2 regions of the Acidisoma sibiricum genome follow, and region 2 is predicted to be linked to the other one. Evidence: riboswitches for the same ligand, from Rfam matches in the RefSeq annotation. Region 2 holds a riboswitch; the other holds the start of a gene.
What was found. Region 2 has a riboswitch for cobalamin ahead of AC3G7M_RS11915 (DUF1636 family protein). Riboswitches for the same ligand answer to the same signal wherever they lie in the genome.
Positions count from the first base shown of each region.

Region 1: it holds a riboswitch for cobalamin, as region 2 does, so the genes downstream of both, AC3G7M_RS13585 (HoxN/HupN/NixA family nickel/cobalt transporter) here and AC3G7M_RS11915 (DUF1636 family protein) in region 2, are expected to answer to the same signal.

Region 1 is NZ_CM174445.1:2,838,084-2,853,359, reverse strand. It holds gene AC3G7M_RS13600 (mechanosensitive ion channel family protein) at 1-863, shown strand, start outside; gene AC3G7M_RS13595 (S49 family peptidase) at 867-1,676, shown strand; gene AC3G7M_RS13590 (PIG-L deacetylase family protein) at 1,853-2,596, shown strand; cobalamin riboswitch at 2,676-2,860, shown strand; gene AC3G7M_RS13585 (HoxN/HupN/NixA family nickel/cobalt transporter) at 2,960-4,021, shown strand; gene AC3G7M_RS13580 (HoxN/HupN/NixA family nickel/cobalt transporter) at 4,034-5,089, opposite strand; gene AC3G7M_RS13575 (hypothetical protein) at 5,445-6,599, shown strand; gene AC3G7M_RS13570 (Spy/CpxP family protein refolding chaperone) at 6,651-7,094, shown strand; partial or broken gene AC3G7M_RS13565 (PAS domain-containing protein) at 7,219-7,566, shown strand; gene AC3G7M_RS13560 (GGDEF domain-containing protein) at 7,719-8,210, shown strand; gene AC3G7M_RS13555 (helix-turn-helix domain-containing protein) at 8,189-8,926, opposite strand; gene AC3G7M_RS13550 (APC family permease) at 9,098-10,486, opposite strand; gene AC3G7M_RS13545 (SDR family oxidoreductase) at 10,883-11,581, shown strand; gene AC3G7M_RS13540 (hypothetical protein) at 11,627-12,649, opposite strand; gene AC3G7M_RS13535 (ADP-dependent glucokinase/phosphofructokinase) at 12,689-13,957, opposite strand; gene AC3G7M_RS13530 (DeoR/GlpR family DNA-binding transcription regulator) at 14,175-14,966, shown strand; gene AC3G7M_RS13525 (ABC transporter substrate-binding protein) at 14,997-15,276, opposite strand, start outside.
Region 2 is NZ_CM174445.1:2,502,665-2,517,940, reverse strand. It holds gene AC3G7M_RS11935 (precorrin-8X methylmutase) at 1-94, opposite strand, end outside; gene AC3G7M_RS11930 (hypothetical protein) at 91-1,191, opposite strand; gene AC3G7M_RS11925 (cobaltochelatase subunit CobN) at 1,188-4,331, opposite strand; gene cobW (cobalamin biosynthesis protein CobW) at 4,345-5,370, opposite strand; gene AC3G7M_RS11915 (DUF1636 family protein) at 5,367-5,735, opposite strand; cobalamin riboswitch at 5,858-6,091, opposite strand; gene cobU (bifunctional adenosylcobinamide kinase/adenosylcobinamide-phosphate guanylyltransferase) at 6,101-6,619, shown strand; gene cobO (cob(I)yrinic acid a,c-diamide adenosyltransferase) at 6,616-7,239, shown strand; gene AC3G7M_RS11900 (sensor domain-containing diguanylate cyclase) at 7,327-8,604, shown strand; gene AC3G7M_RS11895 (hypothetical protein) at 8,722-9,015, shown strand; gene AC3G7M_RS11890 (alpha,alpha-trehalose-phosphate synthase (UDP-forming)) at 9,217-10,578, opposite strand; gene otsB (trehalose-phosphatase) at 10,616-11,371, opposite strand; gene AC3G7M_RS11880 (YraN family protein) at 11,469-11,882, opposite strand; gene AC3G7M_RS11875 (aldose epimerase family protein) at 12,038-13,132, shown strand; gene AC3G7M_RS11870 (cryptochrome/photolyase family protein) at 13,142-14,641, opposite strand; gene AC3G7M_RS11865 (MarR family winged helix-turn-helix transcriptional regulator) at 14,737-15,252, opposite strand.

The sequences.
Region 1 (15,276 bases), 340 kb from region 2:
TCGCGATCACGCTGGTGGTCGCGATCATCATCTGGGAGACGCTGAACTTCGTCATGCAGATCTATATGGATGAACTGTCCCAGCAGGGATCGTACGTCCGCGCGGCACGGGTCAAGACGGTGGTGCCGATCCTGCGCAATACGGTTCTAATCGCCCTTCTTGCGATTTTCGTGCTGACGGTGCTGAGCGAAATCGGCGTCAATATCGGCCCCCTTCTGGCGGGCGCCAGCATCCTCGGCGTGGCGCTCGGTTTCGGCTCGCAGAAGCTCGTGCAGGATTTCATCAATGGAATCTTCCTGCTGCTGGAGAATGCGATGCAGGTTGGGGATACGGTGACGGCGGGCGGACTGTCCGGCACGGTCGAAAACCTGTCCATCCGCACCTTGCGGCTGCGTGCCGGTGACGGTTCGGTCCATATCATCCCTTTCAGCTCCGTCACGACGGTCACCAACAGCAATCGTGGTCTGGGCAATGCGGCCGTCACGGTGACCATCTCCTATGAGGACGATACGGATAAGGCCGCCGAGCTGCTGAAGCAGATCGTGCTTGATCTGCGGCAGGAAGAAGCCTTCTCCAGCGGCATGCTCAGCGACCTGCAATATTGGGGCGTGGACAAGATCGACGGCACCGTCGCGACGCTCGCGGGCCAGGTGGTCTGCACCGACAAGGCGCGCTGGGCCGTGCAGCGCGAACTCAACCGGCGCATCAAGCTTGCCTTCCAGGAGGCGGGCATTCGCATCATGCCGCCGGCGAACGTCACGGCCTTCCAGCATCCGCTTGATGTTCGCGTGGAATTGCCCGAGCGTGCGCCGCCGGCGCCGTCCTCTGCCTTATCCCCGTCAGCCTCGGCACAGGAGCAATAGAGCATGGGTCTGCTGTTTTGGCGCGCCAAGCCCGTGCCCGTGGTCGAGCTGAAGGGCATCATCACCAGCCGGAGTGGCGCCCTCAATCTCCAGGGGGCCGGACCTTTGCTGGAGCGCGGCTTCGCGATCGCCAAGGCGGGTCCGCATAAGCGGCTGATCCTGGCGATCGAAAGCCCGGGCGGCTCACCGGTGCAGTCGGACCTCATCGGTCAGTTCATCCGCAGGCGGGCGGAGGAGACCGGAGTCCGCGTGATTGCCGTGATCAGTGATGTCGGCGCCTCGGGCGGCTATTGGATCGCCTGTGCCGCCGATGAGATCAGGGCCAACCCGATGAGCATCGTAGGCTCCATCGGCGTCATCGGCGGCGGCTTCGGCGTGCCGCGCCTGCTGGAGCGGCTGGATATTGACCGCCGCGTCTATACCGCCGGACAGAACAAGTCGCGCAACGATCCCTTCAGCCCGGAAAAGCCTGAGGACGTGGCCTTCACCCAGGCGCTGCTGACCGACCTGCATGGCCATTTCAAGGCCTGGGTGCGCAGCCGGCGCGCGGGCAAACTCACCCGGCCGGAGGAAGAGCTGTTCGATGGCAGCTATATGATCGGCGCGCGGGCGTTGGAAGTCGGGCTGATCGACGCGCTGGGCGATGTCGACGGGCTGCTGCGGGAGATTGGCGGCACCAAGGTGCGGGCCGCCTGGCTGCGGCCCAAGCGCAAGTCAGGTCTCGTCATGCGCCTGCTGGGCCGTGGCGCCGAAGCCGCCGCCGCCGAAATGGCCGAGTTCTGGCAGGCGCGGGCCGAGTTTCGCAAACCGTAAGCAACAAAAAGGTGCCAGGCCGCATTGATCTGAGTCTAGTCTCGCCTGCCTTTGCTCTGCGCCAGCTGCGTGTCATTGGAACCAAGCCTTCATGACGCTGCCGCTGATCGCGTGCTAGGCTTGTGCCCTCAAGCGCCGGCTGGTGACGTTGGCGCGGGGTTGGGAGACGGTGAACGATGCGTATGGACGCCCTGCGAACTGCCTGGAACGAACTGCCCCTGGTGACCATGGATGGGATGCTGGGTGGCCGGGTGCCGGTGATCATCGCGCCCCATCCCGATGACGAGAGTATGGGCTGCGGCGGCCTCATCGCCCAGCTTTGCGCGGCCGGCACGCCGCCGCATGTCGTTATTCTGACGGATGGCTGCCTGTCGCATCCCAATTCCCGCACGCATCCGCCCGAAAAGCTGCGCCAAATGCGCGAGGACGAAGCGCGCGACGCTTTGCATATTCTGGGCCTGCCGCATGGCTATACTTGGTTTCTCGGCCACGCTGACCATGAGATGCCAAGCGTGGGTCCGGCCTTTCAATTCGCCGCCCGGCGCATCGCCGGCATCTGCGAGAATCAAGGCTGCAACCTCGTCATCTCCACCTGGAAGCATGACCCGCATCCAGACCATCTGGCCGCCGCGACGCTCGCCGAGCATGTCGCCGTTCGGGGAGAGCTGCCGCTGCTCAGCTACCCGATCAGCGGCTGGGCGCTGCCCGATGACGCCCAGGTGGATGAGGCCGAAACCCAGGGCTATCGGCTGGATATCAGCGGTCAGATCGATCTGAAGCAGAAGGCGATCATGACCCATGCGACCCAGTACGGCGACCTGATCCAGGACTGCCAGGGCCATCGGGGGGAGGTTATGGACCTGATCCTGGCGACGATGCGCCGGCCGGTGGAGACGTTTCTTATCTCGCTCGGCGCGTAAGGCCCTGAAAAAAATCCTAGGACTTTAATCCTTTTAAGGCGCTGTGCCCGGTACGCAATTGACCCTGCCTATCGGCGCCGCTAGGCTTTTACGCGATGGTTCCCTGGCGACAGGGATTGAAAGGGAACGCGGTTCAAGGCCGCGGCTGCCCCCGCAACTGTAAGCGGCTAATCGGCTGCCATGCATGGCCACTGGGAAACTGGGAAGGCCGGCAGCCGGTGTTGAACCGCAAGCCAGGAGACCTGCCATCGCTATCGGTCTGCGTGGTCACCATGGGCGGGGCGCCCTGAGGTGCAGAGGAGCCGTGTGAGGTCTCTCACCGATTCTCGATCGCGAAGACAGTCCGCCTTGAGGGGACTGCCAATGTCTGTTGTTAACCGTCTGGGGTCTGACCCCGGCGGGCGCGGCCTGAAACGCCGCGTCACCGCCATCTATATCGTCCTGCTGCTGTTCAATCTTGGCGCCTGGCTCTGGGCTTTTGTGGCCTTTCGCGCCGCACCGCTGATGCTGGGGACCGGCCTGCTTGCCTGGGGTTTCGGCCTGCGCCATGCGGTTGATGCCGATCATATAGCGGCGATCGACAATGTAACGCGCAAGCTGATGCAGGACGGCCGCCGGCCGGTCACGGTTGGCTTTTTCTTCGCCCTCGGCCATTCGGCGGTCGTCGTGCTGGTGGCCGTCGCGGTTGCGGCCACCGCCGCAGCGCTCGAAACCCGCTTTGAATCCTGGCGGGCGCTGGGCGGCGTCATATCGACCTCCGTCTCGGCCCTGTTCCTGTTCCTGATTGCCGCGATGAATATCGTCATCCTGCGCGGCGTCTGGCTGAGCTTCAACCGCGTGCGGCGGGGGCAGCGTTTCGTGCCCGAGGATCTGGATCTGCTGCTTAACAGTCGCGGCTTCATGGCGCGGCTGTTCCGGCCGCTGTTCCGTCTCGTCTCCAATCCTGTGTGGATGCTGCCGCTGGGCTTTCTGTTCGGCCTGGGTTTTGATACTGCAACGGAGGTCAGCCTGCTCGGCATTTCGGCGACGCAGGCCGCGCACGGCGTGCCGATCTGGTCCATCCTGGTCTTTCCGGCGCTGTTCGCGGCGGGCATGTCGCTGGTCGATACCACCGACGGCATTCTGATGCTGGGCGCTTATGAATGGGCCTTCATCAAGCCCATTCGCAAACTCTATTACAACCTCACCATCACCCTGGTCTCGGTCGTCGTGGCACTCGTCATCGGCGGGATCGAGGCGCTGGGGCTGATCGGCGACCAGCTCGGATGTGCTGGACCGTTCTGGAACGTCATCGGCACGCTGAACGACAATTTCAACAATCTGGGTTTCATTATCATAGGCATCTTCATCGCGGCCTGGATGATTTCCTTCCTCATCTACCGGCTTGCCCGCTTCGATGAGATCGAGGTCGACCCCCGCGTCTGACGCAAAACCGCGTCAGCCTGGCTCCGCGTCCAGCCGGTCATAGCCCTGGACGCGGTAGTGCAGGGCGGAGACCAGCCAGCTCAGCGCGAACACGCCGATGATGACATAGCCGATCGTGCCGAAATGATCGTTCAACGCGCCGATCAGGTCCCAGACCGGACCGGTCAGATTGAACTGATCGGCGGCGAGGCCCAGCGCCTCGATCCCGCCGACAATGACGGCGACCAGAACCGACACCAGCGTCACGACCATATTGTAATAGAGCTTCCGCACCGGCTTGATGAAGGCCCAGCCATAGGCGCCCAGCATCAGGATGCTGTCGGCGGTGTCGATCAGCGCCATGCCGGCCGTGAAGAGCGCCGGGAAGACCAGGATGGACCAGATCGGCATGCCATGCGCCGCCTGGGCGGCGGAAATGCCCAGCAGCCCAACCTCCGTTGCCGTATCAAAACCCAGGCCGAATAAAAGACCCAGCGGATACATCTGCCAGGGCCGGCTGATCATGGCGAACAGCGGCCGGAATAGCCGCGCCAGCAGTCCGCCGCCGTGCAGCAGGTGATCGACCGCGTCGGCGCGATAGGGCGCCCCGGCCTTCACGCTGCGAAAGCTGCGATAGAGCCCGGCCAGCACGGCGAGGTTCATCCCCGCGATCGCGAACAGGAAGCCGGACGAGACCAGCGTCCCGATGATGCCGCCCAGCAAGTGCCAGGCGGCCATCTGGCTTTTGAAGGCGAGCGCCGTCGCGGCGATGGCGATAGAGGCGAGTACGACCACGGTGGAATGGCCGAGGGAGAAGAAGAAGCCAAGCGTCACCGGGCGGCGTCCGTCCTGCATCATCCGCCGCGTCACATTGTCGATGGCCGCGATATGATCGGCGTCAACCGCGTGGCGCAGGCCGAAACTATAGGCGAGAAGGGCGGTGCCGAGCAGGACCGGATGGTCGCGGAAGGCGGCCAGCGCCCAGGCCCAGGCGCCCAGATTGGCCGCGATGATGACCGCGAACAGCGCGGTGATACGTCCGCGCATGGGGCCGGACCGGCCGATGATCTGGAACAGGCTTTTTGCCATACGGGGCCTGGGCGTTAGAGGTCGGACGGCACCATGCGCCTGCGTCATACTAGCCGTAGAATTTCCGTGACGTCCAGCGCGACCGGTGCCGTCCCGCGGGCGGTGGAGCGGATCGCTAGGCCATGGGCCGAGCCAGTCATGGCGTGACGCCGGCAGCGCGGGCGACATAACGCAGGTGTTGCCGGATGGCGTTTGCCTAGATTGGTTGCCGTGACAACCAATCTGCCGTGAAGGCGCGTCTGGCAGATGCTGCAATCACAAGTTCGTAACGTTGCAGGCCGTACACATGTCTGCCGCAATCTTGCCCGCGTCCGTCAGGACATCAGGCACCAATGAGATTGCATACGAGGCATTGATGTCAGTTCTTCAAAAAGCAGCAGGGCGTGCAGGGCCTCTGCCCGCGGCATGGGCCAAAGCGGCCATCATCGCCGGCTTCGGGGCCATGATTGCGGCGCAGCCGGCCTCCGCTCAGGGCTATTGGCAAGGCCATGGCGGTGGCGGCCCCGGTTGGGGCCGCCCGCAGGGTGGTGGCGGCTGGGGCGGCCCTGGCTGGGCGCCTCCGCAGGGTGGTGGCGGCTGGGGACGTCCCGAGGGCGGGCGCGGATGGGGCCGCCCGGCCTATTTCGCCCATGGATATGCCCCGCATGGAGATGCCCGGCATGGATATGCCCCGTATTTATATGCGCCCTATGGCGACGTGCCGCGCGGTTTTGTGGGCGGCGATCGTGTCCCCGCCTATGTCACGGCCTGGGGGCCGGGCCATGCCGGCTGGCATGGCTGGGACTGGCACAATGCCTGGGGCGTCGCGCCACCCTATGCCTGGGGCGCGCGGAACTGGGCCTGGGACAGCATGATACTGGGCGTGGCGGCCGGGCTGGTGGTGGCGCCACCGGTCATCCTCGCCGCGCCGCCCATCTATGCGGCGCCTCCGCCGGTCGTGCTCGGCCTGCCGGCCATCGCGCCGCCGCCGGTCATCCTGGCCCCGGCGCCTGTCGTGGCCGCGTCCCTGCCGCCGCTGCCGCCGGCCCCGGTGGTGTCTCCGCCACCGGCCTCGGCCCTGCTGATGGCCGCCGCCCCGCCGCCCATCGTGGTGCTGCCGCCACCCCCGGTTGTGGTGGCGGCTGCCCCGCCGCCCGTCATCTTCGCGCCGCCGGCCTATGCGCTGGCACTGTGCCCGCCCGCGCTCGCCTTCGTGACGCCGGAGCCCGCCTGGCGGTCGTATGCCTATAGGACCGGCGGCTATGTCGCCGGCGGCCTGGTGGCTGCAGGGGTCGGCTTGGCCGTCATCCATCCTCCGCGCGGCTATGATGGGGTCCCCTATGGCTATCGCGCGGTGCATCGCGGCGGCTGGGGTCCGCCGCCTGTCTATCGAGGATGGGGCCGCCCCGGCTGGGGTGGGCCGCCCGGTGGGGGCCGCCCTGGATGGGGACGTCCTGGCTGGGGTGGGCCGCCCGGCGGAGGCCGCCCCGGATGGGGCGGCCATGGTGGCGGCAATCCCTGGCAGCATTAGCCCCGAGCCCAGCCCGTTTCACGACCATCTTTGAAAGCACATAGGACGATCATGAAGACCATTCTGACACTGCGCGCCGCGGCTCTGGCTCTGTCGCTGCTGCCTGGCCTCGGCTATCTCCACAGCACGGCCGCTCAGGCCGCCACGACCGAGATGAGCGGCAGCACGGCCAAGGCGATTGACCAGCGCATCGCGGCTTTGCAGGCGCGCCTCGCCATCACAACGGCCGAAACCCCCGCCTGGGACGCCTTCGCCCAGACCATGCGCGACAATGCAGCCGGCACGGACGCGCTGTTCGTGCAGCGGGCCCAAACGGCGGCCAGCATGAACGCAGTGCAGAACATGCAGTCCTATGCCCAGGTGGCGCGCGCCTATGCCGACAATACACAAAAGCTTGCCGATGCTTTCGGCACGCTCTACGGCCAGTTGTCCCCGGCGCAGAAACAGACCGCCGACCTGCTGTTCCGCGCGCAAGCGACCGCCGCGCACAGGTAAGGCTGTTCCGGGTGTTTCTGAGGGTTTCGCGCATAGGGCGTTTCGCGGGCAAGAAAGCCGCGCCAGCACCCGGGTTGTATTAAGCCAATGACAACCTTCCGCCGGGTATGTCGGTAGCGAATTGATGCTATCGCGCAACATACGATCAGGCGGATCTGCCAAAGTGCCAATACGCTCCCTGCTGGCAGATCGTTCCTTGACCGTTCTGCCAGCAAGCCATTGCGCGGATGTCGGGGTGTGGGAGTGGGAGCTGGTTACCGACCGGATGTCCTGGAATGATGGCGTCTATGAGATGTTCGGGCTGCCGCCCGGCACGCCCCTGCAGCGTAGCGCCATCCTGCAGATGTTCCATGACGATTGCCGCATCCGGTTGGAAACCCTATGGGCCCATATCATTGGTCAGGGCGGCAGCTTTACGCTGGAGGCGCGAATCTGGGCCGAGGGCAGGGGTCTGCGCTGGCTGCGCATCAATGCCGGGGTGATGCTCGACGACGGCCGGCCCACCCGTCTTGTCGGCTCCATGCAGGATATCACGGCTGAGCGCGACGCCTGGGACAGGCTGCGCCAGCGCGCCGAATTCGACGCCCTGACCGGCCTGCCCAACCGCTGGTGTTTCGAGGAGCTGTGGCACGCCATTCTGACCGGCCAGGAGGAAACATCAGCAGTCTCGGCGTCGTCGACATCGACAATTTCAAGCAGATCAACGACTGCTTCGGCCACCCGGCGGGCGATGAATGCCTGCGCGCCACGGCAGACCGGCTGCGCCGCGTGGTGGGCGAATATGGCGCTGCCATGCGCTACGGCGGAGACGAATTCGTCTTCGTCATTCAGGGAACCCGCCGGCGTGCCTTTTTCGAGCGTGTGCTCGGCGCTCTGCAGACCGCTTTGTGCGAGCCGGTCGTCTGGCAGGGGCAATCGCTGGTGTTGAGTGTGTCAATCGGCGTCGCAACGCGCGCCTGGCGCGAATCGCCGCGCGACATGTTCAGCCGCGCCGACGCCGCGCTCTATGAGGCGAAGCAGGGTGGCCGCAGCATGACGGTGATTGACGGACGGGTGCTGACGCCTGAGGTGAAGGACGATGCGGTGGGGTCGCGCTACTCATCGCCGCGGGCATAGGAGATGATGGACAGGAAGCGGATCGGCAGGGTGACCATCACTTCCGGCCCGTGCGGCGCGTCCGCGTCAAAAAACAGGCTATCGCCCGGTGTCATCGTATAGCGCTTGTCGGCATGGCGGTACACGACCTCGCCCTCCAGCATATAGAGAAACTCCATGCCGGCATGCTGGAACAGGGGAAAGACGTCGGACTCCGTCGTCAGCGTGATCAGATAGGGTTCCACAACGACGCGGGAGGTTTGGTTCCCGGTATAGCCCAGCAGATGGTATTGATGGCCGTTGCGCGTGCCGCGCCGCTCGATGGCAAGACCTTCTCCGGCTTTGACGAAGATGACCTCCCGCTGCTCCTCATAGCGCGTGAAGAAGGAGGTGATGGGCACGCCGAGCGCTTTCGACAAAGCCTGCAGCGTGGTGAGCGACGGTGAGGTAACCCCGTTTTCGATCTTGGAGAGCATGCCGAGCGAGAGGCCGGCGGCGGCGGCCAAGTCGGCCACGGTAATGCCCAGCTTGTTGCGGCAGGCCCGCACCTCCCGCCCGATGGCCACTTCGAGGATGGAGTCGCGCGCGCCGACCAGCCCATGCGGGTCCTGGCCGTTGAATTTGCCGGTGCCCGGGATCAGCGGCGCCGAGACGCCGGTGGTGCTGCCCAGCCGCTCGACGATCTGCGCGATGGCATCGGATGGTGCCTTCGCCTCGGTCTTTGCGGTTGTCTTCACTTTACTGGCCATAACCGATCAATCTTATCAGGGTCCTTGGGCGCCAGCCTAGCACGGCATTGCCTGGGCCGCACAGGCTGGGCCGCATAGGCTGAAATGCCCTGATCAAACCGCTGTCAATCAAAGGCCGGCGCTCTCGGGCAGAGAGGGCCGGCCTTTGCTGCCAGGCTATCAGGTTTTGCGCAGATCGAGATCCGCCGTTTCCATGTCATGGGCAAGGCCAAGCAGGGTCTGGGGCATGCGGGTTTTCAATACCACGAACCAGACCACGCCGATGAGCATGTAGATCGCGAAACCATAGGGCAGGTAGTTATAGGGCGCGGCCGGCACCGGATAGACGCTGCCGATGAGCGACAGGATCATCAGCACGGTGCCGAGCGTCCCCATGATATAGTCGATCGGCTTGGCCTCGCCGAGTTTGCGCAGCAGTGCGGGGGCTGCCATCGAGCAGGCCATATAGACCAGGATAAAGCCAAAACTCGCGATCGTGCCGAAATAGCCGAGCAGATCGGTATAGGCGCAGCGGCTGAATCCCGCGCAGACCAGAAAGTTCAGCACGCAACCGACGGTGACGGCGATATGCGGCGTCTTGTGGCTGTCATGGACGAAACCCATGCTGCGATGCATCAGCTGATAGCGGCCGAGCGAATACAGCATGCGGCTGAAGGCATTGATGGACGCAAGCGCGCAGGCAAAGCAGCTGATCGCCGCACCAACATAGATCACCAGCGTCAGTACTGCACTTTTGCCAGAGACGAGATCGCTCATCGGGCCGCTGCTGGCGCCGAGTTTGGTTGCATTATCACCAAATCCCTGCGTGATCACGTAGGTGGTGATGATGAAGAAGATGCCGGCAATGATAGGCGTCAGGATCACCGCGCGGGGAATGACCCGATGCGGATTGCGCGTCTCCTTGCCGAGCGTCGCCGCACTCTCGAAACCAACATAGGAAAATATTCCGAAGACGATGGCTTGCGCGACAGACCCGAAGGACGCGCCGGCCAGCGTATCCTGCTTGATATCCAGGGCAAAACCATGAGCCTGCCAGGAAATGAAGCAGACGATGAGGATAATCGACATCGAAATTGCTTCGATCGTCAGACCGATGCGGGAGGAGATGCGGATATCCCGCACCGCTAGAAGCCAGACGCCGATCGAAATGACGGCAAAGAGAATGGCGCGCGGCAACAGGGGCACGCCAAAGGCCGAGAGCAGATCCTGCAAAAACAAGGCGGTTGCGGCGGTGAGCGCCATGGCCGTGAACAGATAGGCGGACAGCATCGCCCAGCCGGACAGAATTCCCCAGGACGGTCCCAGTCCGCGCGACACATACAGAAAGAAGGAGCCGGCCGCGGATATCTTGCCGGCAAGCTTGCCGATATTCACGCCGATGATGACGAGCGCGATGGTCGCCAGCACATAGACCAGCCAGGAGGCGGTGCCCGCCATGCCGGCCACGACCGCCACCGCGATCGCCGGTGTCAGGGTGGGGGACACATTGGCGACCGACTGACCTAAGGCTTCGAGAAAGGTGAGACTATCTTTGCGTAATTCCGACATAGGCGATGATCTCCTGATGGGACATGCAGCCGGCTGATATGCGGTACAGTTTCCTGGAGGGTAAATATGTTTACTAGGGGTAGCAATGCGATTTCGCGGGGCTGGACGGCAAAAAAAGGCCCTCCAGCCCGGGATTGCCTAAAACGCAATCAAACTGCCGCCTAAACTGCCTCACCTTGCGGCAACGCCGGCCGGCGGCCGCCAGCCACGTCCGAGCGGCCCAGAGACGGCATCCGTGAAGCGTGCCCGGACCAAGTTTGCGCCTGACAGAACGGTCCGTTGCGCCTATCATTTTCTGGCATACCGGTCGCTGTTTCGGTCGGTCGCGCAAAGCCAAAAGCACAGATAAAAAAAGGGGAAATGCCAATGTGGGGTCTGGACGGACGGACGATTTTGGTGACGGGAGCCTCAGGCGGCATTGGTGGGGCGACGGTGCGTCAGCTGGTCGCGGCCGGTGCCGATGTCATTGCAAGCGGTCGGTCCCTGGAAGCCTTGGAAAAATTGGTGGCGGAGACCGGCTGCCGCAGCCTGGCCTTCGAGCTTTCCTCGGAAGACAGCGTGCGAGGTGCGCTGGAAGGGCTCGATCTCTGGGGCGTCGTCAATTGCGGCGGTTTCGGCGGTGAGATTGCAACGCCGATGGAGACCGATATTGCAGTCTTCGACCGCGTCATCAGCGTCAATGCGCGCGGCGCGCTGTTGGTGACGAAATATGCGTCGCAATCCATGATCCGGCTCGGTAAAGGCGGATCGATCGTCAATGTCTCCAGCCAGGCAGCGCTGGTGGCGCTGAAGGGCCATATTTCCTACGGCTCATCCAAGGCGGCGCTTGACAATATCACGCGTGTTTCGGCCCTCGAACTCGGCCGCTACAATATTCGCGTCAATAGCGTGAACCCGACGGTGGTGATGACCGAGATGTCGGCCTTCTATTGGGGGCGGCCGGATATCGGCGATCCCTTTCTGCAGCAGATGCCGCTGCACCGTTGGGCGACGGAAGATGAAATCGCTTCGCCGATCGTGTTTCTGCTCGGTGACGGCGCATCCATGATCACCGGCGTCTCCCTGCCGATCGACGGCGGCTTTACCGCCTGCTGAAAAACGAAAGGCCGGATCGGCTGAAAGCCGATCCGGCCTTTCGGCTCAGCTGCGCAGAACGGCTTCGGTGATGTCCTGATCGGCTTCCAGCTTGCGGCGCGGGCGCAAACCTTCCTTGGCCAGCGCATCATGATAGGCGCGTACCGCGTCGGAGGGGGAGACGTCGCCATCGGCGACCGCCCGCATGAAGGTGAGCAGCGTCCGCGGTGATTCCGCCAGGTTGATCTTGCGACCGAACAGAGCAAGCCTGGCGCCCGCGCGTTCGGCCTGGCGCAGCAGTTCAAAGGTATCGCGCGTGGTGCCGGCCCCGCCGCCCAGCACGCCGATGACGACCGAGGGATCGTAGTCCGCCAATTCGGCAATGGCGCGATGGCCATTGAAGGGGATCTTCAGGAAGCGCGGACGCTCCACCTGCGTCAGGCCGGAGAGGCAGCGCAGCAGGCAGTCATTCATGAAGCCTGGTGCGGTGTCCGGCGTCAGCCCCACCGGCGCATTGGGATTGAAGACTTCCAGGAAATAGGTGAAGCCGAGGCGTACCGCCTCATCCCGAAAGGCCGCGAATGCATCAAGCGAGCGCATATCGGCATCAAGGTCATTGTTGAAGGTGATGGAATAAAGGCCAAGATCGGTACCGGTGATCGGATCGCCCTTCTTGCCGTCCTGCTTGCCATACATGACCTGCGCGATATTGGCGGTGCGGAAGGGGCGCGACATTTCCTTGGCATAGGAAGATCCACGCACGCCGCCCCAGCAATCCGTCGCGTCATTGGCGCGGATGGCGGGCTTCACCGCTGATCCCTTGTAGACGCCTTCCTGGTGCAGCCGCTCCATATTGGAGGCCGAGGTCAGCATGATATCGACGATATCCTGGCGCACGACTGCGGTGATCTGATCCAGATAGTCGCGCCGCGTCTTCCAGCCGGTCTGCGCGCCATCCCCATCATAAAGCGGGCCGCCGGTGGTGATGCCGGACCCCATATCGCCGTCCTTGGCATCGGCGATGATGAAATCGCCCCGGCGATAGTCACCGGACATGATGCGGGCAAGCTTCTCGTCAAGGCGGGTCATGGGGTGGTCTCCCGGATACGGATCGATGAAAGGGTTTGTTCAGGACAGCGGCGTCGCGAAGACGGTTGTGGTGTCGTGGTCCGCCGGCACGCCAGGCAAGCTGGGCTGGCCGAGCACGAGAAGGCAGCCGGCCATGAAGGTATCGCCCAGTCCCAATGTCGTGCGCGGCTGCTGCAGATGCGGGCTGGGACAGGTGACGATGTGCCAGCCGCCCAAACTCTCTTCAGGCGGCGGGGCGGAGAATTGCGCCTCCACCGGCAAGCCGTTGGGGACCGTCATGCCGCCAGCGGCGGCCCTGGCGCTGGCCAGAAAGCACCCCATCATCAGCGCCTCGCGCTCCTGGTCGGGGTCGCCGCGTGTCGCGCTCATGGCCCAGTCATCGGCATGCACGGTAACGCGCGATACGCCCAGCGTCTGGCCCAGACCGCGCAGGCCATCCGCCAGATCAGGCGTGTCTGGATCTATGGCGCGAAATTCCGACAGGCTCATGCCGATGGAGGTGATCGCCCCCGCCATGCCGGCGATGGCGCGGTCGCGATACTCGGGCCTTTCATAGCCCGCCATTTCCAAATGGATGGTGCCGATGCCGCCGCCTGTCCAATCGGCCGCGATCCCGCGGGCATAGGCGATGCCGGAGTCCAGCCGCGCGCCGCCGCCTAAAGAGCTGAAGCCCGAGACAATGCCGCAGCCCAAGCCCGGGTTGTCCCGCGCCAGACGGGTGGACAGACGCGCGAAATCGGCATCCTGCTCCAGATCGAAATCATGAAACCGCACGATGATGCGCGATGAGCGCGGCGGGGTCGCGCCGCCGATGCGGTCGCCCGCCGTATATTCAAAGATATAGACGCGCGGCCGGTCCTCGCCGGTGGGCAGCATTTCTGCCGCGCGCACCGGGGTTTCGCCCGCCAGCAGCATGTCGGGGTCCAGCACGGCGAGCTGTTCTGGCGCGCGATGCTGCAGCGCCAGCAGCGCGGGTGCCCCCAGGCGCGTCAGCAGCCGCGCGGCATGGGCGGGCGTGCCGCCGAGGGCCACCCGCATGGGGAGATGGGCATCGAGCCAGGCCGGGCCGTCATCCCAATCGAAACGCAGCTCGCCGCCGATGCCCGCGGCGGCACGGCGCTGCAATTCGGCTCCCAAAGCGCGCGCCTGGTCAGGTCCCGCCGCAAGCTGCAGGCAGGCGGCCGTGTCCAATCGCGTGAAGGCATCGACGCAGAGCGAGAGACCGCACATGGTCCAGCGGGCCTGGCCCGCGTAGGCTCCCAGTCTTTGGTGAAGTGCGACATAGGCGTCGTGCCAATAGCGTTGCACGTGTTCTTCCCCCCGCGGGTCTCGCGGCTTGTGGCGGCGACTGACCTCTCACCGCTCGTTCTCATGCAACATTTGACGCAAAATGACGCAAGGTCAATTGGAAATGTGCGCATTTATGCGATATGCTGCTTTGCATCCCCGCCCGATATGGCGCATCCAGCGCTGACATGATCGGATGTGATACGGAAACTGGGTCTGGCCGAAGGAAAGATGGGTTGTGAGCGAAACGAGTGATGATTTCGTCCTGCCGGGGTCGCGTCAGCGCAGCCTGGTCGATTTCATCCGCCACAAGGGGCATGTCACTGTCGCCGAACTCACCACCATGTTCGGTGTCTCGCGCGATACCATCCGGCGTGATCTCCAGGTGCTGGAACGTCAGGGCGTGCTCACGCGCACCCATGGCGGCGCGCTGGCGAGCGACGGGCTGGTGGCGCGGGAAACCCGCTTCCAGTCCCGCATGACGGAGCAGACAGGCTCCAAACGCCTGATCGGCCGGGCGGCGGCCGGGCTGATCCGCGAGGGTGAGACGCTGATCATGAATGGCGGCTCCAGCACCTGCGCGTTTGCCGCCGAACTGGGCCGGCTGCGCGATCTCACCATCGTCACCAATAACCTGATGCTGCCGCCCATGGTGCCGCGCAATGCCGCGCGCTGCATCTACGTGCTGGGCGGTGCCTATTGGGACAACGCGCAGATCACGGTGGGCACGGTCAAAATCGCCGGCTCGGCGCGCATCAGCGTCGATACGGCCGTAGTTGGCGTCACCGGCATCGATGCCTCGGGGGTATCGATCAGCCGGCTGGAGGAAGCGCAGGTGACGGTCGAGATGATGGACGCGGCACGGCGGGTAATCGTCGTCGTCGACAGCTCAAAATTCGACGCCCCGGCCTTCGCCCATGTCGCCGATTTCAGCCGCGTGCATTATGTGGTGACGGACACGCAGCCCCCCGCCCATATAACCGAGGCGATGGCGCAGGCAGGGGTCGAGGTCGTGATCGCGAGCGGCTGACCCAGCCGCTCGCGCCACAGCCGGCCCTGGTCAGCCGACGATCTTGGCGATCTTGTTTTTTGCCCGGTTGAGTTCGTCCTCAATATTGCCGCTGACCAAAGCGCGCGACACGGCGGATTGCAGTGCCAGCGTCACTTGCGGATAGAGCGGCGTCACCGGCCGCGGCGTGGCACCCACGAAAACATCCTTCAGCGTATGCATGAACGGCTGCGCTTGGATCAGGGCCGGCTGATCGAAGACGCTCGGCCGGGTGGGCGCCAGGCCGAGGCCCGTCGCGATGCGCAGCTGCGTATCGGGCGAGGACATCCAG
Region 2 (15,276 bases):
AGAAGCGGGCGAGATCGGCCTCGGCCCGGATAATGGCGAAGGAGCGCTCATAGATAGCGGCGCCATCGCGGATGTAATCATAACGGTCAGTCATGGCAGCAGGCTCTGCATCAGCGCGGGGATTTCCGCCAGGGTCAGATCGCGGTGAGCTGGCATATCCTGAGGCTTACCGTCACGGATCAGGTCAAATCGCGCCGCCCGCCCGACCAGGGTGACGGAAGCCGCACCGGGATGGGCGCAGCCCTTGGTGCATCCCGAGAGGTGAAGCGGCTGATCCTCTGCCCGCCGCGTGAGCGCCAGAAAACCCGCGGTCGCATGGGTCTCCACCGCGCCGCGGGCGCAGGCGGGCGCCCCGGCGCAGGTGACGATCGACAGCCGTCCGTCATCGGGCGCGGTGATCAGTCCGAGCGCCGATGCTTCGTTCACCACTTGGGTCGCATGGGCCGAAGCCACGCCCGCGATGCAGACGCTTTTCCAGGGCGTCGGGCGAAGCTTGCCGTCACCCACACGCGCGGCGATGCGGGCAAGACCGGCGAAGGCGGCGGCCGTCATCTGGCCGAAGGCGGGGGTGACGAGCACGAAACCGCTGTTGCCCATGGCGTGAAAGCCAGGCCGTGGCGCGGCGCCGCTGCGGGTGGTGACGCGGGCCGTGCCCTGGCGCGCCAGACGGCTCACCTCGCTTGCGATAGCACCGGGCGCGCAGGGCTCATCATTCACCAGCCACTGGCCGGAGACGTAGCGGATGGTGACGTCGAGGCTGATGCCGGTCAGCGGCAGCGCGCCGCCGCCATCCAGCACGATGCCGAATTTCGCGGGAAGGTGCGTGGCTGAAAGCGCGCGATCCACCTCCGCTGCAACCTCCAAAAGCCCCGATGGCAGCGTGGAATCAGCCCCCAGCAAAGGCGAGACGAGAACCCGGCTGCCCTCACCCGCGGCACCGCCGGCGGCTTCAATGGCCGCCGTGAAGGGCGCGATGGCCTCAGACGTCAGGCCGCGGATCTGGATATTGCCGCGATTGGTGATCTCGATCACGCCATTGCCGAAGCGGTCAGCGGCATCCGCCACGGCCACCGCCAGATCGGCCGCGACGGAACCCGCCTGCGGACGCACGCGGGCAAGCCAGCCATCGCCCGATTCCATCGGCCGGAACAGGCTGGGACACCAGCCGCGGATAAGGTCTTCGCTGATCACTCCGCCGCCTCCGCCATCAGGACGGAGAGGCTGTTGCGGCGGGAGTGCCACAGACCTTCGGTCAGCGCGCGGTTGAACTGGCGGCGCATGGCGGCGAGCGCGGCGGGATTGGCCTCCGCCAGGAAAGCCGCCACCTCGGCGGTACCCAGCGTCGCATCGAAGAGAAGATCGAACTGCGCGTCGAACCGGTCGGGCAGCGTCACCGCAAAACCGGTCAGGCTTTCCGCCGCACGGGCGATTTCGGCGGCACCGCGAAAGCCATGGCGCATCTGCCCGGCAATCCAGCGCGGATTGGCGGCGCGGGCGCGGGTAACGCGGCGGATTTCCTCAGGCGTGGTGCGCAGCTTGGGCGCCGCGGGGTCGGCGGTGTCGAGATGATAGAGCGCGGGCGATGCGCCGAGAGCAGAGGCAGCTGCGGCAAACCCGCCTTCGTGGGCGGCGTAATCAGGACTTTCCAGAATATCGGTCTCGGCATGGTCCTGGGCATGGACGAACCCGTCTGCCAGGGCGATGCGGGCGGCGAAACTATCTGCTCCGCCGTCCATCGCGACGGAGCCCGCGGCATAGTCGCGGCCGATCTGCGCGCGCGGTCCCGACAGATCGACGCCCGTGCCGTAGCGCCCGGCTTCCGGCCCGAAGACGCGCGCGCCGGCCTGTCCCGCGAGCGGGTTGAGGTCCGACGGCTCCTCCCGCGCAGCAACAGCCACAACGGCCTGATCGAACAAGGCGATCTGGCCCGCGAAGGCATCGCGAAAGAGGCCGGAGATGCGCAAGCTGACATCGACGCGCGGACGGTCAATCTCCGCCAAAGGCAAAATCTCAAACCCCGTCACGCGGCCCGTGGCATTGTCCCAGAGCGGCCGGGCGCCGAGCAGGATGAGCGCCAAGGCCAGATCCTCGCCGCCGGTGCGCATGGTGGCACTGCCCCAGAGGTCTATGACCAGGGCGCGCGGCCAATCCCCCTGCTCCTGCCGGTGGCGCGCGAGCAAGGCGCGGGCGGCTTTTTCAGCCAGCGTCATGGCCGAGCGCGTGGGGATGAGGCGCGGATCGAAGGTGACGAGGTTGCGGCCGGTGGGCAGGACATCGGCCCGCCCCCGCGTCGGCGCGCCGGCGGGACCGGGCGGGACGAAACGGCCGTCAAGGGCGGCCAGCAGTGCCGCCATCTCGGCCCCGCCGCAGGCGTCCAGTTTCTCCGCCAGAACCGCGCGCGGCATATCCGGGCTGGCGGCCGCGAGTGCGGCCAGCAGACCGTCCCGCTGTGGGGGCGGCGGGTTCTGGCCGAAGACATGCAGGCCGTCGCGGATCTGCATGTCCTTGACGTCACAGAGATAGGCGTCGAGCCGGGCCAGGGCCGCGTCCTCGCCCTCCTCCTCAAGCTTGGCACCTGCTTCCGCCAGCAGGCCCGAGGCGCGGGCTTCCGCCAGGATATCTTTCTTCAGCACCGTGGCGCGGCGCCGGTCCAGCCCGTCGGCACTTGCGAATTCGTCAATCAGGCTTTCCAGCCCTTCGGCGCGGCCGGAGAGGCCCGCACGCTGTAAGGGCGGCGTCAGATGGCCGATCATCACCGCGCCCAGACGGCGCTTGGCCGGGGCCGCTTCACCGGGATTATTGACGATGAAGGGATAGATCACCGGCAGGCCGCGGGTGAGGCGCACCGGCCAGCAATCGGCGGATAATGCCGCGGCCTTGCCGGGCAGCCATTCCAGCGTGCCATGCGTGCCGAGATGGATCAGCGCGTGGCACTCTGCCCGCAGCCGGTCATAGAAGGCGATGTAAGCGGCCGAGGGCGCGGCATCCGGGTCATGATAGCCGGACTTGCGATCGGCGCCCGCCGCGCGGTCAGGCTGCACGGCGATGGTGATATGGCCGCGGCTAACCGTCTGCCGCGTTGCCAGCCGCGCCAGATCGTCCGGCGACAGGCTCTGCCCCATGCCGGTGTCATAGCCCGCGCCGGAGAGCGCGCTGAGGATGACGGCAATGCTCGCCAGACTGTCGAGGCCGACGGCATAGCCGAGTTCATGGCTGGTGGGGCCTTCGGCGCCGGGATAGTCCGAGAGGATGATCGCGATGCGGCGCGCGGCCACGGGCGTCTCGGCAAGCCTGGCCCAGCCTGCCGCGCGGTCAGCGGCGAGCGCGATGCCATCAGCCTCCGGCACCAGCCGCGCCTGCCCGCTCTCGTCACGCTCCTTGAAGGAAATGGCGGTGGTGAGAAGCCGGCCGTCCGCCTCCGGCAGCACGACCTGCATGGCGAGATCGGCCTGCGACAGGCCACGGGCGGACTCCGCCCAGGCCAAGCGGCTGGCGCCCGCCAGCACGCATTGCAGGATCGGGCAGCCGGCTGCCTCCAGCGGCGAGGCCGCATTGCCCAGGCGGGCGGAAAAGCCGGTGAGATTGAGGATGACGGATGGCTTCCAGGCGATCAGCCAGTCCCGCACGAAAGCGGCCGAAGCGGGGTTTTTGAGACTGTCGGCATAGAGCGCACGGACACCCAATCCCCGCGCCGCCAAAGCTTCTGTCAGCGCCGTGACCGGCGCCGTTTCGCCTGCCAGCAGATGGGAGCGGTAGAACAGAATAACGGCGTCCGGGGCGCCGCGCGCGGTGCCGAACAATCCGTAATCGGGCAGGTCTGCGACCGTGTCAGGCGCGTCGGGCCAAAGCCCGACGGTATGCGCCGCCCATTGCCACATGCGGGCGACATTCTCCGCGCCACCCTGGCGCAGGGCGCGGTCAATGGCCGCGCGCGCGGCAATATCCATGGTGGAGACGGCTGCGAGTTTCGCATCATCCCCCGTGCCGTCGCCCGGCAGCACGGCCAGCGGAATGCCCTGGTCGCGGCAGGTGGCGGCAATCTCCTCGACCCCGTAACGCCAGTATTCAGCGCCGCCGAGCAGGCGGATGACGACGGCGCGGGCCTGCGCCACGACCTGTTCGCAGAGAAGATCGACCGAGAGCGGATGCAGGAAGCGGCCGATCCGCTCCACCCGCCGGGTCGGGAAGCCGTCAGGCAGACGCGCGGCCGAGGCCGCCGCCAGATCGCTGTCCGAGAAGGACATGAACAGGATGTCGGCGGGCATGCCGCCGGGCTCGACCGCCTGCTCGCCCTCCTCCAGCCCATGGCTTTCCCGAAACAGGATGTGCATGGCGCGGCTTTCGCTAGCCCCTGATCGCCTGGGTGATGGCGGCGTGATCCAGCCCTTTTCGGCCGATGACGACGATGCCGCCCGCCGCCTCACCCGGTGCCCAGGCGCGATCATATTCATGGCGGAAGCGGCTGCCGACGCCCTGCACGACAAGGCGGAGCGGCTTGCCGTCCACGCGCACGAACCCCTTCATGCGCAGCACGTCATGCACGGCGGCCGTCTGCTGCAGCCGGGCGATCAGCGGCTCGGGCGCCGGTTGCGGCCCCAGCGGCACGACAAAGCTTTCCCAGTCATCATGCTCATGATCGTCCAGCCCGTCATGATGGGACGGCCGCCCGTCGAGATCATCCTCGGCGCGCGCGGTGAGACCGAGGAGAATCGACGGGTCGATCCGCGACTCCCGGCTTGGCAGCACCTTCACGGCGCGCGGCAGCTGGGCCGCGACAGCGGCGGCGAGACCGGCAATGTCGCTCTCGGCGAGGAGGTCGGTTTTGTTGAGCAGCACGAGATCGGCCGCGCTCAATTGGTCCTCGAAGACCTCGGCCAGCGGATTGTCATGATCATAGGCCGGATCTTCGGCCATCATGCGCGCGACCTCCGCGGGGTCGTCGGCGAAACGGCCGGCGGCGACCGCCGGCCCGTCCACCACCGCGATGACGCCATCGACCGTCACCCGGCTGCGGATGGCGGGCCAGGTGAAGGCTTTGAGCAGCGGCTTGGGCAGCGCGAGACCCGAGGTCTCGATGACGATATGCTCCGGCGGGTTCGGCCGATCGAGCAGCGCTTCCATGGCGGGCAGGAATTCGTCCGCCACCGTGCAGCAGAGGCAGCCATTGGAGAGTTCGACGATCTGATCCTCGTCGCAGCCCTCAATGCCGCAGCCGGCCAGCACGCCGCCGTCGATGCCGAGGGAACCGAATTCATTGACGATGACGGCGATGCGGCGGCCGCCGGCATTTTGCAGCAGATGCCGCACCAGCGTGGTTTTGCCGGCGCCGAGGAACCCGGTGATGATGGTCGTGGGAATGCGCGCGCTCATGCGGCGGTCTCCAGAGCCGGGATACGGCCGATGACGGTATTCCTGAGGCTGTCCGGGCGGCGGCTGGGCATCAGCGCGCCCGTCTCATGCGCCGCATAGGCGCGGGCATAGGTGAGGATGTCCGCCGCGTTTTCAGGCGCCAGGCGGCTCATGAGATAGCCCCATTTGCCCGGCGCGGTGACGGCCAGGCTGCAGCCTTCGCCACAGCGCGACAGGCATTTGACGGCGCGGAGGGTGAAGGGCTCGTCCCCCGTCATCAGGTCCGCGATACGGTCATGCAGGGTCGCACCCGGCCGCGGTTCATCAGGATGTCCGCAGGTGACGCAGATATGCAGGGTGGCGTCAGGATGGGGGGCATTCGCCAAGGTGCAATCTCCGGCAGGTCAGCCGTCCGAACGCCGGGCGGATACGGGGATGCGACCGCGGAAAACGCTTTCCGCGACCTTGGCCAAGCGGTCATGATCCAGGGCACCCCGCCCGGACGGACCAGAGACGTCAGTGGATGGCAGGTCTCCTGGCTCGCGGATCAGGCGCCTTTCCGTCTGCCTTCCCAGGTGACCATTTCACCCAGTGGCTTTCGACGGTGGCTCTCCGCTTACAGTTGCGGGGGCAGCCGCGGCTTGAGGTGACCCCTTGCATGAGGGGCCATCTGCACCGCATTCCCTTTTCATCCTCCGTGACGGCGAGAGCCGTTGGAGGAACCATCGCAAATGATCTAGAAGCCAGGGCCATGGCCCGTCAATCAGATAGCAGCGTGACCCTGATCCTCGGGGGGGCGCGCTCCGGCAAAAGCCGCCACGGCGAAAGCCTGATCGCAGCCCTGCCGCCGCCTTGGGTCTATATCGCGACGGCGGAAGCCTGGGACGATGAGATAAAAGCCCGAATCGCGACCCACCGCGCGCGGCGGGATGCGCGCTGGCAGACGGTGGAAGCGCCGCTGACCTTGCCGCAGGCTCTGCGCGCTGCCGGCGACCGGCCGGTGCTGGTCGATTGCCTGACGCTGTGGCTGACCAATCTCATGCTCGGAGAACACGCGCGCGGCCCCGCGACGGATGATCTGCTGGCCGCCCTGGCCGCACGGGGCGCGCCCACGGCCCTGGTCGCGAACGAAGTGGGCTTGGGCATCGTGCCCGAACACCGGCTGGGGCGGGATTTTCGCGACGAAGCCGGGCTTCTGCATCAGCGCATCGCGGCCCGCGCCGATCAGGTCTTGCTCATGGTGGCCGGGCTGCCGATGGTGGTGAAATGACCGACCAACCTCCTGGCAACCCGGCCGAGGCTCAGCGCTGGGCCGCGAAGATGGCACGCCGCAAGGCGGTGCAGGATGCCGAGGTTGCCAGCAAGACGATCGAGAAGGGACTGCTCATGGTCCATACCGGACCGGGCAAAGGCAAAACCACGGCGGCCATGGGCCTCGCCTTGCGGATGCTGGGCCGCGGCCGTCAGGTCGCCATCGTGCAATTCATCAAAGGCGCCTGGAGCACCGGCGAGCGCTTCGGCCTGGAACGTTTCGGTGACCTGTTGACCTGGCATAGCATGGGCGAAGGCTTCACGTGGGAGACGCAGGACCGCGATCGCGATATCGCCGCCTGCGGCCGCGCCTGGGATGAGGCGCTGGCACAGATGGCGCGGCCCGATCTGTCCCTTCTCGTGCTCGACGAGCTTTGCATCGCCTTGCGCTACGACTATGTGAATCTGGAGACCGTGATTGCAGCCCTGGCCGGCCGGCGCGCCGATCTGCATGTCGTCGTCACCGGCCGCAACGCGCCGCCAGCGCTGCTGGAAGCGGCCGATCTGGTGACCGAGATGCAGGCGACCAAGCATCCGTTCAAAGCTGGCATCAAGGCGCAGGAGGGAATCGAGTTCTAGCATGCGGCATAGCGGTTGCATCTTCGCAGCGGCGGAGCCATGACAGAGAAATCATGACGCACGCGCAATGGCAGGATGTCTGAGGAGATGACCACGCAGCCGGATAGCGATCATCACTGGCTGGATCTGGTCCACGCCCCGGTTTTCGTATTGGATGCACGCGCTGGCCTGGTGCTGCGCAGCAACGCGGCTTTCCGCCGTATCATGCCGGCCGACAGCCCTCAAACGCCGGCACCGGTTGGCGCCGTTCTGGGCGACGGTGCGACGCAGGCTTTGCTCGACTATCTGCGCACCATGCCGCCGGATGGCTCGCGCAACACCTTGTCGCTGATCTGTACCACGGTTCACGGCCCGATGATGCTGATCCTGCATCTGGCCGAAGTGCCTGGTCATGCACGTCGCTGGGTCGTGACGGTGGATGAGCGAACCCTGTTTTTTCAGGGAGAATCTGCCGACAATGTCGGAGACACCTTCCGCGGCATTATTCAGCAATTGCCGATTGGGATCGATCTGTTCGACGCGTCCTGGCGCGCCATTTTCTACAACGCCTATTCCGACAGCCTTTACCTGTACGATCCCTATTACGATCTTGAGCATCACGAATGGTTCGAGCGCGCCTTCCCTGACCCGCAGGACCGCGCGCAGGGCAAAGCCATGTGGGACGCGGCGCAGGCGGCGCTGGACGCCAACCCGGCCGAGCCGCAGCATATCGAGTGGCGTGTCTGCTGCTCGGACGGAGCGTATCGCACCCTTTCCAACATGATGTGCAAGATCGGGACGCATTACGCCTTCATCTATTGGGACATCACCGAACAACGACAGCTGGAGGATCGCCTGCGCCAGCTTGCCAGCACCGATATGCTGACCGGCGTCTATAATCGCCGCCATTTCTTCGCGGCCGCTGCGGCAATCCTGCCGGAGATCACGCCCGCGACCACGTCGCTAGCCCTGCTTCTGGTCGATATCGATCATTTCAAACGGGTGAACGACAATTTCGGCCATCAGGCCGGTGATCAGGCCCTGGTGGCGGTCGCAAACCGCTGCGGCGCGGTGCTGCGGAAACGGGACGTCCTGGCCCGCTTCGGCGGCGAGGAATTCGCCGTTCTTTTACCGGCGACGTCGCTGACGGACGCCCGGCTGATCGCCGAGCAGCTTCTGGAGGCGGTCGCCCGTGCGCCCGTTCCGACCAGCGCCGGCAGCCTGCAGCTCAGCGTGAGCATCGGCCTCGCTGTCTGGGATGAGGAGATGACGACGATCGACCAGCTCATCGAACGGGCCGATGCCGCCCTCTATGCAGCCAAGCGCGCCGGCCGCAGCCGGGTGGTCGCCGATAGCGGCGCGCAACCGCCTGAGGACCTAAAATAGTCATGTCTCCGCCGCGGGGAAACAGGTCATCCCGTATCGTCGGCGACATGATCTCGGCCTATGGTGGGGCCTGGCGACAATGCCGCCACGCTGTCCCGGCTGACCAGGAGTACACCTATGCCCCGACCCGCCAAAGATCTTTTGCCTCTTCTGACCTTGGCGCTGCTGCAATTCTGGCTGGCAACCCCCAGTCACGCCGATCAGGCTTCCGCCCAGGCCTGCGCCCAAAAGCTGCCGCCGGAGGCTGCCACCATCTACCAGGCCACGGCGCCGCAGATCACGCACGCCAGCGATATCATCAGCATTCTGAAACCTACCGTCCGCTCGCTGGTCATGGACGGCAAGGTGACCCAGGCAACCGCGCGGGCCTCGGCCAAGCTTGCCTATCCCTGCCTCAAAGACCTCAAGTAATCAGCACGCCAGATCGGCCTGCGCCTAGCGTTTGTCAGTTTCGGTCAGAAACGCCTATTCAACACCGTCATACCCGCGCAAGCGGGTATCTTCTGGCGGAGTGTCGCCATTTCCGGCGCGGTGTCGCCTGCTACCGCCAAGAGGATGCCCACTTTCGTGGGCATGACGGGGTTAACTGTTTCAATCAAAGTCTGACAGACTCTAGCGGCGCAGGACCGACAGGAAGGTCTCGGTAAAGCGCTGCGGCGTGCCAGCCCAGACGCGTTCCCGCAGGGCCTGCCAGCGCTCCTTGCGCTCCCCCAGTTCCATCGTCAGCGCCTGGTCGATGGCCTCGGCCACCTCGTCCGCGTCATAGGGATTGACGATGAGGGCTTCCTTCAGCTCATCCGCGGCCCCTGCGAAACGGGACAGAATGAGCACGCCGGGATCGGCGCTGGACTGGGACGCGACATATTCCTTGGCGACGAGGTTCATGCCGTCGCGCAAGGGAGTGACCAAGCCGACACGGGCGACACGATAGAAGCCGGCCAGGCTTTTGCGGCTGAGCGCGCGGGTCATATAGCGGATGGGAATCCAGTCGAATTCCGAATAGCGGCCGTTAATGTCGCCGACCAGCCTGTCCAGCGTGCGGCGCAACTGCTGGTAGCGATCAACATCCTCCCGCGAGCGGGCGGCCACCTGCAGCATGGAGACCTTGCCGCGATGCTCATGAAACCGTTCCAGCAGCTGGTCGAAGGCGCGGAAGCGGTTGGGCAGGCCTTTGGAATAGTCGAGCCGGTCGGCGCCGATGACGAGGGCGCGGCTGAACAGGCTTTCGCGAATACGCCGCACTTCGGCGCCGCGCGCCGCGCGCACGGCGGTCGCCGCGAATTCCTCAGCGTCGATGCCGATCGGGGCGGTGACCGTTTTCACGACGCGGCCTTTATAGACCACGCTGCCGTGCTCATCGGCGGTTAGGCCCAGAAAGGCCTTCACGCAGGCGAGGAAGGCGTGGCGATGCTCGTCCGTATGGAAGCCGACGACGTCATAGGCGCAGAGGCCGCGCAGCAGGTCGATGCCGCAGGGCATGGCATCCAGAATTTCGGGCGGCACGAAGGGAATATGCAGAAAGAAGCCGATGCGCTGCTCGGCACCGAGCGCGCGCAGCTTCTCGCCGACCAGGAACAGCTGATAGTCATGCACCCAGACCAGATCGTCATCGTTCAGAAGCGGCTGCAGCGCTTCCGCAAAATAGGTATTGACCTGGCAATACCCTTCGTACTGGTGGCGATGGTAATCGAGATAGTCCAGCCGGTAATGCAGCAGCGGCCACAGCGCTCCGTTCGAGAAGCCGACATAGAAGTCATGATATTCGCGGTCGGTCAGGTCGATCGTCGCATAGGTCACGCCCTGCGCGTCATGCAGGCTGGGCGTGCGGCCGTTATGGCCGCGCTTGCCGCTCCAACCGAACCACAGCGTGCCGGGCTCCAGACCGCTGCCTAAGGCGACCGCCAGGCCGCCGGCGCGCGGCGCCTTTTCAGTCGGGATCTGAACCCGGTTGGAGACGATGACGAGGCGAGACAAAGCGCTTCCTTTCGTATGGAGGGTAAGAGGCCGCCGTTCAGAGCGAATGGCTGCGCGCCGGTTGCCGCTCCACGACATCCGCCATGCGGGCCAGCCAGGCGCGCACCCTGGCAGGCTCCCCGCCGAAGACGCGATGCACATGCAGACCCTGCCCGCCCAGCGCCTCGGCCGCCGCCATGCCTTCCTCGTCCGTGACGTCGTCACCGATAAAAACCGGGACCCGGCCGGCAAAGGGGGCATCCTCCATGAGGTGACTCACGGCATGGCCCTTGCCCACACCCTGCGCCCGGATTTCATAGGCCATCAACGCCGGCAGGATTTCGGCGCGGCCCTGCGCGGGTGCGACCAGATCGGCCAGAAAGCGGCCGATCTCGGCCCCGTGCTCCGGGGCCTGGCGATAGTGGACGACGAAGCCCACGGATTTTTCCTCGATGAAGGCGCCGGGCCAGAGATGCAGCGCCGCTTTGACCTGGCCGATCCAGCTGTCGCGCTCCGGCAGATCGGCCGCATGCGGCGCGATCGTGCCGTCGGGCAGGCGCAGGCGGGCGCCATGCTCGGCCGCGACGGCCATGCCCGGCAGTGGCAGCAGACGGTCGACATCTGAGAGGGGGCGGCCGGTGACGATGGCGACGGCGCCACCCAGGGCCGCCGAGAGGCGGGAAACGACGTCCGGCAGCTCAGGCGCCACCCAGACCAGGTCATGCCGCTCCGCGATATCGAGCAGCGTGCCATCCAGATCGAGAAACAGGGCCGTATCGCGGGTCAGGTCTGGGATCGGGGCAGGCTCTGTCATGCGGATCGCGCTCTCTCAGGCTAAGCGGGACCAGTCAGCGGCCCGCTTTGGACCTAGAGATAGAGTGCTTGCGCGGAAGCGCTAGCCCATGGGCGCGTCAGGCTGCATCCCGAAACGCATCGGGGATGTGCCGCATGCGGCCCATGGCATCGACCAGCCAGGCGTCGAAACGCAGGCCATTCTGTCCCCATTCAGGATGCTGGCCCTGCAGAATGGCGCCGGCCAGAAGCAGCCGCTGCTGCTGCCGCAGCGACAGGGCATAGGCAGCGGTCGCCAGATCCGGGCCGGTTTTGACTTCGACCAGCGTCAGAATGCCGTCGCGTTCGGCGACGATATCGACCTCGCCGGCGGGCGTGCGAACGCGCTGGCCATGAATGACCCAGCCACCCTGACCCAAAGCCTCAAGAACGCGCTTTTCACCATCAAGGCCCTGGCGCTGCGCCCGGGTGCCCTGGGCCTGGCGCCGGCCGGGATCTGCTTTGCGGAACGCCTGAAGATCCTGAACAGACATGGGATTGTTTCCGATACACGCAGGAGTTGTATCGCATGAAGCGAACGGAAAGGGAACAGAAAAATGGACCAGGATCAGCAGACAGCGGTCGCGCGGGGCCTGGGCGCCTCTGCCAAGGCAGTCTAGGCTGGTGGCACAGAACAGGGAAACGCATCATGCCCAATCAGGAATCCGCGCCGGGACGCGGCTTGCATAACCAGCCTTATGGGCAGCTCTCCGATGGCAGGACGGTGACCGAATACCGCCTGCGCAATGCGGCCGGCTTCGAGCTGCGCTTCCTCGACCTCGGCGGCATCGTGACCACGATCATGGCGCCCGATCGGCAGGGGCAGGTCGCGAATGTCAATCTCGACCATGCCGATCTCGCCCTTTATGAGCGCAATCCCGGCTATTTCGGCGCGCTCATCGGCCGCTATGCCAATCGCATCGGTGGTGCGGGCTTTACGCTGGGCGGCAAGCGCTACGATCTTGCTGCCAATAACGGTCCCAATACGCTGCACGGCGGCAATGTCGGTTTCGACAAGGCGATCTGGCAGGTCCGCGCGGCCCAAAGCGGCTCGGCGCTCTCGGCCGTGCTCAGCCATACCAGCCCGGACGGCGACGAAGGCTTCCCCGGCACGATGAAGATCGAGGTCGTCTACAGCCTGCAGGAGGAGAATGAGTTCCGCATCGACTATCAGGCGACCAGCACGGCCGAGACCGTCATCAACCTCACCAACCACGCTTATTTCAATCTCGCCGGCAATGACCAGGGCTCGGTCCTGGACCATATCATCGAGATCAATGCCGAAAACTACACGCCCGTCGATCTGCATGGCATCCCGACCGGCGAGATCGCGCCGGTTGAGGGCACACCGCTGGACTTCCGCACCGCCAAGCCCATCGGCGCCGGCATCCGCATGGCGCATCCGCAGATCCTGCGGCAGAACGGCTATGATCATAACTGGGTCCTGGACAAGCCGGCGCCGCAGGCACTGACGCTGGCCGCCCGCGCCTATGAGCCGCGCAGCGGGCGCATCATGGAAGTGGAAACGACCGAGCCTGGATTGCAGTTCTATACGGCCAACTATCTCGGCGGCGGATCGGCCGGAACCGCCGGCGTCGCCTATCGCCAGTCCGACGCTTTCTGCTTCGAGACGCAGCATTTTCCCGATTCACCCAATCGGCCGGAATTCCCCACGACCGTGCTGCAGCCCGGCCATATTTTCCGTTCCAGCACCATCTATCGCTTCAAGACCGATCGCGACTGACGCGCATCGTCACAGCGTGTTCAGGAATCTCTGCGCCTGATCGGTCATCGCCTGTCGCTTGGCCGGGTCCATACGGCCAAGCGACGCGTAGATCAGGCTCATGCGCTGATTGCCGCTCAAAGTTCTTTCGTTCTCAATCAGAAAATTCCAGTACAGGTAATTGAAGGGACAGGCGTCGTCGCCGACAGCTTCCTTCACCTTGTACTGGCAGTGGCGGCAGTAATCGGACATGCGGTCGATATATTTGCCGCTCGCGGCATAGGGTTTGGACCCGAGATAGCCGCCATCGGCATGCAGCACCATGCCATGCACATTCGGCAGTTCCACCCATTCATAGGCATCGAGATAGACGGCGAGATACCATTCGGCGACCTCTTTCGGTTTTGCGCCGATCAGAAGCGCGAAATTGCCCAGCACCATCAGACGCTGGATGTGATGCGCATGCGCCAGGCGCCGCGTTTGATCCACGCATTGCGCCAGGCAGTTCATCTGTGTCGCGCCGCCCCAGTAGAGGGCGGGCAGCGGCCGCTGCGCATGCAGATAATTGCTCTCGGCATAATCAGGCATCTTCAGCCAGTAGATGCCGCGGACATATTCCCGCCAGCCGAGAATCTGGCGGATGAAGCCTTCGACGGCATTGAGCGGGGCGCGGCCATCGCGGTAGGCGCTTTCGGCGGCGTCACAGATCTCCCGCGGACCCAGCAGACCGGCATTGAGATAGGGCGAGAGCAGGGAATGAAAGAGCCGGTCTTCGCCCTGCCGCATGGCGTCCTGATAATCGCCGAAGTCGGGCAGCGCAAAGCGGATGAAATGGTCCAGCGCCGCCCGCGCATCCGCGCGCGTCACTGCATAGTCGAAGCCCTCCAGACTGCCGAAATTATGTCCGAACCTTTCCGCAACGAGGGCCAGCACCTCCTGAGTGATTGCGTCAGGCGGAACCGTAAAGGCCGGCGGCAGCGGAATCCGGGCCGGTAGCGGCTTGCGGTTATCGGCATCGAAATTCCATTGGCCGCCGACCGGCGTGCCATCCGCCATCAGCAGGCCGGTCTCGCGCCGCATGTCCCGATAGAAGAATTCCATGCGCAGCTGGCGCTTACCCTGTGCCCAGCGGCGAAACCGCGACAGCGCGCAGAAAAAGCGGTCATCCTCGCGGATCTCCACCGGCACGCCACAGGCTGCTTCCCAGTGCTGCATATCGTCGAGCACGCGGAACTCTCCGGGGGCGGTGGTGATGGCGGTGGCGACCGCGTGACGCTGGACGGCGCGCGCCAGTTCGCCACCCAGACTGCCGGTATTCTGCGGATCGTCGAGCCGCACGTAGTCGACCGTGAACCCCTCTGCCCGCAGATCCTCCGCGAAATGCCGCATGGCCGAAAACAGAAACGCGATCTTCTTGGGATGATGCGGCACATAGGCCGCTTCCTGCGCGACCTCGGCCAGCAGCACGATGTCGACCGCCGGATCGGCATCGCGCAGCGATGCGATATCGCGCGATAGCTGATCACCCAAAATGAACCTGATGCTGGATGTCCGACTGTGCTTCATCGTTCCGATATAGAATGAAGGGCCCGCCGGAGCCCAGCGGCGGGAGCCGTATCACGCGTCTAGTCGCGGCCAAGCGCCGGGGTCTGCTCATGATCAGCCTTCGGCGTCGCGGTCTCGGCCGCGGCCATCAGCGCGTCGCGCATGGTGGTGAGATCGCGCGTCAGCCGCTGCACCTCGGGCAGCGTCAATCCGGTCGCTTCAAAGATGCAGGCCGGGATCGCCTGGGCGCGCGCCTCCAGCGCCCGTCCCGCCGCGGTCAGCCGGACCTGCACCTGACGCTCATCGGCCGGATTGCGCTGGCGCTGGACCAGGCCCAGCGCTTCCAGGCGCTTGATCAGCGGTGTCAGCGTATTCGATTCCAGAAACAGCCGCGCGCCGAGCGCACCGACCGTCTGACCGTCCTCGGCCCAGAGCTGCACCAGGACCAGATATTGCGGATAGGTCACACCCATCGCGTCCAGCAGCGGCTTATAGATGCGGTTGAAGGCGTGGCTGGTCGAATAGGCGGCGAAGCAGAGGAATTCGGAGAGGTCCGGCAAGCCGACGGGAATCTCTGGCACGGGTGCATGGGTCATGGAAGCCTCCTGGCCGGCCAATGC